3 regions of the Stenotrophomonas maltophilia group sp. vghtpe118 genome follow, and region 1 is predicted to be linked to each of the others. Evidence: predicted binding sites of a transcription regulator. Region 1 holds the regulator's gene; each other region holds the start of a gene.
What was found. The regulator FliA, encoded in region 1, starts transcription of late flagellar genes. The targets are predictions, from matches to a motif close to TAAAGTTTNNCNNNCNNNGGCCGATAA.
Positions count from the first base shown of each region.

Region 2: the regulator FliA is predicted to act here: its motif matches at 1,405-1,431, upstream of ACUDTM_RS18590 (GGDEF domain-containing protein).
Region 3: the regulator FliA is predicted to act here: its motif matches at 2,137-2,163, upstream of ACUDTM_RS18465 (methyl-accepting chemotaxis protein).

Region 1 is NZ_CP199672.1:467,815-471,085, forward strand. It holds gene ACUDTM_RS02215 (protein phosphatase CheZ) at 1-504, opposite strand, end outside; gene cheY (chemotaxis response regulator CheY) at 504-896, opposite strand; gene ACUDTM_RS02225 (RNA polymerase sigma factor FliA) at 954-1,697, opposite strand; gene ACUDTM_RS02230 (MinD/ParA family ATP-binding protein) at 1,694-2,581, opposite strand; gene flhF (flagellar biosynthesis protein FlhF) at 2,568-3,271, opposite strand, start outside.
Region 2 is NZ_CP199672.1:4,061,503-4,064,773, reverse strand. It holds gene ACUDTM_RS18595 (TonB-dependent siderophore receptor) at 1-1,177, opposite strand, end outside; gene ACUDTM_RS18590 (GGDEF domain-containing protein) at 1,464-2,879, shown strand; gene ACUDTM_RS18585 (MFS transporter) at 2,979-3,271, opposite strand, start outside.
Region 3 is NZ_CP199672.1:4,035,981-4,039,251, reverse strand. It holds gene ACUDTM_RS18465 (methyl-accepting chemotaxis protein) at 1-2,105, opposite strand, end outside; gene ACUDTM_RS18460 (hypothetical protein) at 2,316-2,708, opposite strand; gene ACUDTM_RS18455 (hypothetical protein) at 2,852-3,106, opposite strand; gene ACUDTM_RS18450 (DUF2628 domain-containing protein) at 3,162-3,271, opposite strand, start outside.

The DNA of each region.
Region 1 (3,271 bases):
ATGCTGTTCCGGCGGCAGGCCGAGCGCGCCGAAGCCCTCGTGCACGCGGCGGACGATGCCGACCACGCGACGGATGATCTGCCCGGTCAGGTCCTGGTAGCTCTGGGTCAGGGCGATCTCGGTGAGGTTGTGGCGGATGCGCTCGAGCTGTGCATCCTGGCCGGGCTGCAGGCCTTCGGCGCGCAGCTGTTCGGTCAGGCTGCGGCATTCCTCGGCCAGGTCCAGGGTGCGGTGCGTCGCCTGTTCGGTCATCGCCACCACGTGGTCCAGGCGTGCGCAGGCATCGTCCAGTTCGCCGGCCTCGCTGGGCACGGTCGGCAGTTCACCCAGGGCCTGCCCGAGCTCGCGGGCCAGCCGCGAGAGGCCGCTCATCATCGGCTGCGTGCGCAGCGCGACCAGTCCGTCGATGCGTTGCCGCCAGGCGGTTTCGTCACCGGACTCCAGTGCGTCCAGTGCTTCCTGCAGGCGCAGGGCGAGGGCATTCTTGTCGACCGTGGTGTCCATCAGGCGCTGGCCGCCAGGCGTTCGAAGATCTTGCCGAGCTTCTCTTCCAGCGTCTGCGCGGTGAACGGCTTGATGATGTAGCCGTTCACCCCGTTCTGGGCCGCTTCGATGATCTGCTCGCGCTTGGCTTCGGCGGTGACCATCAGCACCGGCAGGGTCTTCAGCTTGGCGTCGGCACGGATCGCCTTGAGCAGCTCGATGCCGGTCATGACCGGCATGTTCCAGTCGGTGACCACGAAATCGAACGGCTGGCTCTGCAGCAGCGACAGCGCGGCATGCCCGTCCTCGGCTTCGGCGGTGTTGGTGAAGCCCAGATCGCCCAGCAGGTTCTTGACGATGCGACGCATGGTCGAGAAGTCGTCCACGATCAGGATGCGCATGTTCTTGTTCAAAGCAGAGTTCCTTTGTTGTTCATTCCGGGCGGCCGGGGGCAGCTGCCTCGGGGATGTTCATTCTTCGAGGCCGGCGTCGACGGCCTCGAATACCTTCAGCCGGCCGCGCAGGCGCAGCACCGCCTGGCCGTGGATCTGGCAGACCCGCGACTCGCTCACGCCGAGCACCGCGCCGATCTCCTTCAGATTGAGTTCCTGCTCGTAGTAGAGCGAGAGCACCAGCTGTTCGCGCTCGGGCAGATGGCCGATGGCCTTGCCCAGCTCGCGGCCGAACTCGCTGCGCTCCAGCACCTGCTGCGGGGTCGGGCCACCCTGGGCGACCGTGTCCAGCTCGCCCTGGTCCTCGATGCGCGACTCCAGGCTCAGCACCTGGCCACGCGCAGCGTCTTCCATCAGGCGCAGGTACTCGGGCAGTGGCATCTCCATCGCGGCGGCCACTTCGGTGGCGCTGGCGGCGCGGCCGCTGCTCTGTTCCAGGCGGCGGATGGTGGCCGCAGCATCGCGTGCACGGCGGTGCACCGAGCGCGGCACCCAGTCGCCACGGCGGATCTCGTCGATCATCGAGCCACGGATACGGATCGAGGCATAGGTCTCGAACGAGGCGCCCTGGTCGGCGTCGTAGCTGCGCGAAGCCTCGATCAGGCCCATCATGCCCGCCTGGATCAGGTCGTCGACTTCGACGCTGGCCGGCAGGCGCGCGGCCAGATGGTGGGCGATGCGCCGCACCAGGTCCGAGTGCTGGGCGATGACGTCGTTGGCCGCCGAGCGCTGGACTTCCCTGTACTGGGCCGCGCCTTTCATGCCGCCACCCCGCGCTGCTTGAGGATGCGTTCGAGGAAGAACTCGACGCCGCCGCGTGGTTCGGTGGGCGCCTGCCAGCGGGCCGTGCGGCGCGCGATCTCGGTGATGGCCAGTGCGGACGGGCTGGACGGGTAGGCCTTCACCACCGGCTGCTGGCGCTGCACCGACAGGCGCAGCCAGTCATCCTGCGGCACGCAGCCCAGATAGTTCAGCGAGACATCGGCGAGGAACTTCTCGCAGACGCGGGTCAGCTTCTCGTACAGTACGCGGCCCTCGTTGGGGTCGCGCACCATGTTGGCCACCACCTGGACGCGGTCCACGCCACGTTCGCGCGAGAGCACCTTGATCAGCGCGTAGGCGTCGGTGATTGAAGCCGGCTCGTCACAGACCACCACCACGGTGTCCTGCGCGGCCTGGCAGAAGGTCAGCACGCCGTCGGTGATGCCTGCGGCGGTGTCCACCACCATGATGTCCAGCTCGCGTTCCAGCTCGGAGAACACGTTGACCAGGCCGACGTGCTCGGCCGGGGCCAGCTCGGCCATGTGCCGGCGGCCGGACGCGGCCGGGACCACCAGCACGCCGTTCGGGCCTTCGACGATGACGTCGTCCAGCGAGCAGCGGCCGGCAACCAGGTCGGCCAGCGTATAGGTGGGGTTCAAGCCCAGGATCACGTCGATGTTGGCCAGGCCGAGGTCGGCGTCCAGCAGCAGCGTGCGCTTGCCCATGCCGGCCAGCGCCACGGCCAGGTTGGCCGACACGTTGGTCTTGCCCACGCCGCCCTTGCCGCCGGTCACGGCGATGGTGCGCACAGGGCCGAGCGGCTCGCTGCGGGTGGCCGACAGCGGGAAGGTCTTGGTCAGCTTGGCGTACTCACGCGACGGCATGGTTCAACTCCGGGTTGCAGGGCATATCGGCCGCTCGGCGCAAATCTTCAAGGCGAAGTACGAGATTGGCCGCACTGGCCCGGTGCAGGTCGTCCGGAACGTCCTGGCCGTCGGTCACCCAGGTGATCGGCAGGGCGTGGTCCACGGCCACCGACAGGGCGTTGCCGAAGCGGCCGGTTTCGTCCAGCTTGCTCAGCACAAGGCCCTGCAGGTTGGCGGCACCGAAGCGGCGGACCACCTCGTCCATGTCGCCGAAGCTGGTGTTGGCCGGCAGCACCAGCAGGGTGCGCACCTGGCGCGCGGCGCGCAGCCACTGCAGCTGGGCGGCCAGCGCGCGGTCGCGCGGGCCCAGTCCGGCGGTGTCGATCAGTACCAGCTTGTAGTCCTTCAGGCGTTCCAGCAGCTGGTCCAGGTCGGTGCCGCTGTTGGCCTCGTGCACGGCGATGCCGAGCTGCCGGCCGTAGCCATACAGCTGCTCGCGGGCGCCGATGCGGGTGGTGTCGGTGGTGACCAGAGCCACGTCACGCGGCGCGTGCTTCTCGGCGAACCGCGAGGCCAGCTTGGCGATGGTGGTGGTCTTGCCGGCGCCGGTCGGGCCCACCAGCGCGATCACGCCGCCTTCCTCCAGCGGGTCGACCGGGGCAATCGGCAGCTTGCGCGAGATCAGCCCCAGCATCAGGCCGCGGCCTC
Region 2 (3,271 bases), 3.6 Mb from region 1:
ATTCAAAGCCCAACGTCCAGATGTTCTCGGCGCCGCCCAGCGTGGTCGGGAAACTCACTTCGCCATCCAGCTGGTAGTTGCGCAGGCGCGAGGTCGACCAGTCGGTGCCGTTGAAGCTGCCTTCCGGGCCACCGGCCAGGCCTTCGTTGATGCGCGAGTTGTTCACCGCTTCAACTGCAGCGGTCACCCGCGAGGTGACATCGCCCCAGCGGCCACGATGGGTGATCGCGCCGGTGTTGCGGTACATGCGGTTGGTTTCCGCCTTGCCGTCGGCCAGGGCGGCCAGATCGATGCCGGTCGAAGTGCCGGTGGTGCTGACCGCGCGGTCACCAGCATAGATGTTGCCCTGGCGGCTGGTGCCGGCCTCGAACTCGACCACCTGGTCGGCGGTCACGTCCCAGCGCAGCAGCGCGTTGATGTCGCGGTTCTTGACGCCCTCGCGGCCAGCCGGTGGCACTGCGTTCGGCTGGGTGGCGTACTGGCGGTTGAGATCGAGTGAATCGGCGTCGGTCTTGTTGAGGTTGCCGTACAGGCGGAACGACAGCGTGTCGGTCATCGGCCCACTCAGCTGCAGGCCGACGCGCTCGCTGCCACCTTCGGCGCTGTGTTCGGGCACCAGCCCGTACAGGTCGACCGCACCGGTCAGGTCGCCGGTCGGGTGCTTGGTGATGATGTTGACCACGCCACCGGAAGCACCGGAGCCATAGCGTGCCGCCGCCGGTCCGCGCAGCACTTCGATGCGCTCGATCATCTCCGCCGGCACCCAGTTGGTGTCGCCGCGCGTGTTGCGCTCGCCACTGCGGCCCATGCGCACGGCATCGCGCGCACCGATGCGCTTGCCGTCGACCAGGATCAGGGTGTTTTCCGGGCCCATGCCGCGCAGGTCGATCTGGCGGTTGTTGCCGTACTGGCCCGAGGCGCTGTTGCCGGTGAGGTTGACGCCCGGCATGGTGCGCAGCAGTTCGGCGATGTCGTTGGCCGGTGGGCGCCTGGCGATGTCCTCTGCGGTGATGGTCGAGGTACCCAACGCCTGGCGGGCAATCTGCGAAGCGGTGACGTGCACCGTGTCGATATCGGTGGCGTCGGCTTCAGCCTGGGCGGTCAGGGCGCTGCCCGCCAGCAGGGCGGCAACGGCGAGCGCCAGCGGGCGCGGCGAGAGGACAACGGCAGGAGACATGATCTGGACCTTCTGGCAGGGCAACGGGGCCTCTGGCAAAGGGCTTGAGGCAACGACGAGGGGGAGGCGGAGCGTCGCTGCAGTCGCCTGCGGCCCGATCCGTGCGCGCATTCTCCCATCAATGCGAGTGATTCTCAAATGCGTTCGCTCATTGCTACCGCAGGCCTGATGTGCCCTGCGTGCCGGACGACCCTGCATCGCGCTTAAACTGGCCGGCTTGCCCACCATCAACCGCACGCCACCGCGGCCGATACCCGTGGTTTGCCGTACGCAGTCAGAGATCGACGTGGAACCACCCCAACTGGACGATGCCAGCCAGCCGCTGGCCGAGGCCTGGCAGCACTGCCTGCAACAGGCCGGCCCTGCCGCCACCGCGCTGCTGCACGCCGCCGCAACCGATGCCCCGCCGGCGTTGGCCCAACGCTTCTACGAAGTGCTGTTGCAGGACGGGCGTGCACGCCGCTTCCTGTCCCACGATCAGGTCAAGCAACGCCTGCAACCGGCCATGCAGCGCTGGCTGGTGCAGCTGCTGACCACCGATGCCGACGGCATTGCCGCCACCGTTGCCTCGCAACGGGTGATCGGCGATGTGCATGCCCGGGTCGGCATTCCGGTCGACCTGGTCACCCGCGGCGCACGCGTACTCAAGCACGAGCTGTTCGTGCGCCTGCGCGACGACGCGCCCGACAGCGCCACCGCGTTCGCCGCCATCGACTGCCTCAGCGCGATCATGGACATCGCCATGGAAGGCATGACCCTGGCCTACACCCATGCACGTGAGCGCTCCACCCGCGCCGATGCTGCCTACCGGTTGTTCTCGCTGGTGCAGAATGTCGGTACTGAACGCGAGCGTCAGCGTGCACTGCTGCTGGACTGGGAGAACGCCCTGCTGTACGCACTCGCCGGCCACGTGCAGGCCAGCGAAAGCGCCAGCCTGGCGACCTCGGAATTCGGCCTGTGGTTCACCCACAAGGGCATCCCCAGCTTCGGCGAGAGCAGCGAAACCCAGCAGGTCGGCCAACTGATGGCCCGCATCGACGGCAACCTGCAGCGGGCAAACCATGACACCCCGGCGCAACGACTGGCGGTGCTGCCGGCCATTCGCGAGGACCTGGCCGCCATCCGTACCCTGATGACGCTGTTGTTCGAACGCATCGGTGAACTGGATGCCGGCAGCGATGCCCTGACCAACCTGCTCAACCGCCGCTTCCTGCCTACCGTGCTGCGCAGGGAGATCGAGCTGGCCACGCGCAACCGCACGCCGTTCTCGCTGCTGCTGCTCGACCTGGATCACTTCAAGGCGATCAACGACGGCCACGGCCACGATGCCGGCGACCGCGCGTTGCAGCACGTGGCCGGCCTGCTCGGCCAGCTGACCCGCGGCAGCGACTACCTGTTCCGCTACGGCGGCGAGGAGTTCGTGGTGGTGCTGGTTGCCGCCAGTGAGTCACAGGCCTCGGTGATCGCCGAGAGCCTGCGCCGGCAGATCGCGCAGTCGCCAGTGGCACTGGCCAACGGCCAGGTTCTGTCGCTGACTGCCAGCATCGGCGTGGCCGGCCATGATGGCCACCCGGACTACGAACGCTTGATGGCACGTGCCGACGCGGCGATGTACGAGGCCAAGCGCAGCGGCCGCAACCGCGTGGTGGTGGCCAGCGCCGACCTGCAGGAAGCGCCGGGGCGGCGCGCGTTGCAGCGCTGAACTGGCGGAAATGAAGAATCCCGGTGGCGGATAGAGTCGACTGTTAGTACTACCGCGCGCAGCGCGGAGCTTTTTGCCGTCGGAACGAGGAGCAGTCGACTAACAGTCGACTCTACCGATTCGCGCGGCAGCCGCTGCTTTCACCGCCCGCCTCCGCCACGCTGCCCACCACAGCAGCGCCAGCAGCGCGATGCCGGCGCCCAGCAGGCACACGGCAGGCCAGCCGTGCCGGGCGTGCACCCAGGGCCCGGCAGCCGCACCGGCACCACTACCCACCGCATAGAAGAGCATGTAAAGCGCCACCAGGCGTCCATGCTGCTCGCCCGGCGCGCGCAGCAGCAGCGCCTGGTTCGAGACATGCAGCGCCTGCCCACCCAGATCGAGCACGATCA
Region 3 (3,271 bases), 3.6 Mb from region 1:
ACGGCTGCAACCGCGGTTGCCGCACCGGTGCGGAACACCGATACCGCCTCGGCCAGCAGGTTGGCCTGCTCCGCCATGGAGCGTGCCGCCGCGCTGGCTTCTTCCACCAGCGCCGCATTCTGCTGCGTGGTCTCGTCCATCTGCACCACCGCCTGGTTGACCTGTTCGATGCCCGAGCTCTGCTCCTGCGACGCGGCAGAGATCTCGGCCATGATGTCGGTCACGCGCTGCACCGACGCCACGATCTCGCCCATTGTGGTGCCTGCCTGGCGGACCAGCGCCGATCCATCGGCGACCTTGCCGACCGAATCCTCGATCAGGCCCTTGATCTCCTTGGCCGCACCGGCCGAGCGCTGTGCCAGCGTGCGCACCTCACTGGCCACCACCGCAAAGCCCCTGCCCTGCTCGCCGGCACGCGCGGCTTCCACCGCCGCGTTCAAGGCCAGGATGTTGGTCTGGAAGGCGATGCCGTCGATGACGCTGATGATCTCGGCGATCTTCTTCGACGAGGCTTCGATGGCCGACATCGTGGTGACCACCTGGCCGACCACCTCGCCGCCCTGTGACGCGACACTGTGCGCGCCGATGGCGAGCTGGTTGGCCTGGCGTGCGTGCTCGGCGTTCTGCTTCACGGTGGAGGTCAGTTCCTCCATCGACGCCGCCGTCTCTTCCAGGTTCGCCGCCTGCTGCTCGGTACGCCGCGACAGATCGGTGTTGCCCGAGGCAATCTCGCCCGCTGCCAGGTTGATGCTGGACGCACTGGACTGGATGCGGCCGACAATCTGCTTGAGCTGATCGACGGTGGCGTTGCAGTCATCGCGCATGCGGGCGAACACGCCGTGGAAATCACCTTGCATGCGTACGGTGAGGTCACCGCGCGAAATAGCCTGCAGCAGCGTCGACACCTGTACCAGGTTCTCGTCGGTGGTCTGCATCAGACGATTGAGCCCGGCCACCATGTCGCGGAAATCGTAGGCGAAGCGACCTTCGTCACCGCGCAGGCTGAAGTCGCCTGCCGCGGCCGCTGTCGCCAACCGGCGGATCTCGCTGTTGATCGCCGACAGGCTGGTCTTGGTCTCGTCCATTGCCTGGGTGATCGCCGCCTTCTCGCCCGGCAGCGGATCCATGTCCACCGACAGGTCGCCACGGGCGTAATGCTTCATCACTTCGATCAGCCGGTTCTGCACCTGCACGTGCGAGCCGACCAGCGCATTCGTCTCGTGCACCATGCGCCCGTAGTCGCCGGGGAAGGCACCTTCGTCCATGCGATAGCTGAGGCTGCCTGCATCGTGCTGACGGGCCAACTCGCCCTGCGCCGCCATCACCGACTGCAACTGCGCCTGCATGTGCTGCATCGACCTGAGCAGCTGCGTCACCTCATCGTTGCCGGACGCGTCGATGCTGTTGTCCAGCCGCCCGTTGGCGATGCCGTCGGCCAGCTTCACCGCACCTTCCAGCGGGCGGGTCAGGCTGCGGGTGATGGCCCACGCGGCCAGCGAGCCCAGTATCAGGCTCAGCACGCCGAACACGATCGACAGCGTGCCGGTCCAGGATTCGGTTGAACGGTATTCCTCGCGGCTGCGCGCGGTCAGTGTCTCCTGATGCCGCAGCAGGGTCGAGATCGTCTCGTTCCATGCGGTAGCCAGTCCGTGCTCGGCGAGCAGTTCCTTGGCCGCACCGTCAAAATCACCCGCCTTCATGCGCTCGTGCAGATGCTGGGTGGAGGCGTCTGTCGCCTTGCGTGCCGCGTCGATTTTCGCAACCAGGGCATCGCCGGTGGCGTCGCGTGGAATCTTGATGTACTTGGCCCAGATACCATCGTAGGTCTGCGACAGCTCCTGCGCTTTCTGATAATCCTTGTCGAAATCCTCGCCGCGCTTGATCACCATCAGCCTGCGGTGCATCAACACTGCGTTGTTGGTATCCAGCATCTCGTTCAACAGCCGCATCTTCACCATGTTGACGTCCACCACTTTCGAGAACTGGGCAGACTTCAGATGGTTTCCGTACAGCGCCAGGCCGACGATGGCCACGATGAACAGCAGCAGCAAACCGAACCCGGCACCCAGCCGGGATCCCACTCGGAGGTTGCGTAAGGCGAGCATCTCAATTCCCTTGATCATGGCCGTATGATCGATGGCGGCGCAGGCAAGGGAAACTTTATAGGGCGATATTATTATATCGATCCAAAACTCTGGAACTGTGCAGACAGGTGTGAAAGCGGGCGACCCACGAGGGCGTTATATCCAGAAGGCATATCGCCACGTGTACCGAGAATAGGATAAGGCCGGGGCCTGCCGCCCCGCTATCTGGCATTACAGGGCAACAGGCCCCGGGAAGACCAGAGCCTTCCCGAGACTTGCCGCATAGACGCTCTCGAACTGGAAGGAGAGCACAAACTGGAACTCGCACGTCGCGGCGTAACGCTTGATGAAGTGGCATATTTCCTCCCAGGCACGTTCAAACCCGCTCGCGCGGAAATGAAACGAGCCGAGCAGGCCCACCTGCCACGAGGCCTCAATCCCTTCCGCTACGACAGCTTCCGGCGGGTCGACGATGCCGAACCCGAAGCCAGTGTTGGATGCTGGAAGATATCCACGCAGACCGTCAGTACCGTCGGAGTACTCGGCCTGGATCGAATCCAGGGCGTGCAGCACGGCACCCAGATCGGCACCGGCTTCGACTTCCAGAAACAGCGAAATGCTCATTATCGAACCATCAATCTGAAGCCAACAGCTTCATGACTCGGCATGGCCACTTTCGTCTTCGGCTTCATTTCTGTCCTGAAGAATTCCTGATTCATACGGACTACCCCTGCCCACCTTACCCATGGGAGCTCGCAACAATCCGGCTACCGCTTCAGATCAGTGTAGGTAGCACTCATATCCTTTATGCCCTCCTCGCTGTTCCCCATGGACGCTCTCACCGCGTCCAACCAGTCCTCCCACGCACCTGGATCCGTGGGGCTTCGATCCTCCTTAAGACTCCAGCCAAGTGAACCCAGCAGCCCCCCGATCTCATCGCTGGGGCCGCGGGAATAGTCGATCTGGAGGAAGTAGAACATCGCCATGTAAGCTTCCTCGATCGTCAAGAGCTGTTCTTTCACCAATAATCTCCCTGCATGCACCATTTCCAGAGCGACTCTCGCCGGATGTCAGCGATCACAATCCAATGAGGGTATGCCGGTTGAAGAACCGCATCTTCCCCTCGATCGTGAAGTCCGTGCGCCTGATTTCACCCAGCATCATCTCGCGTTGGGCGTCGTTCAACG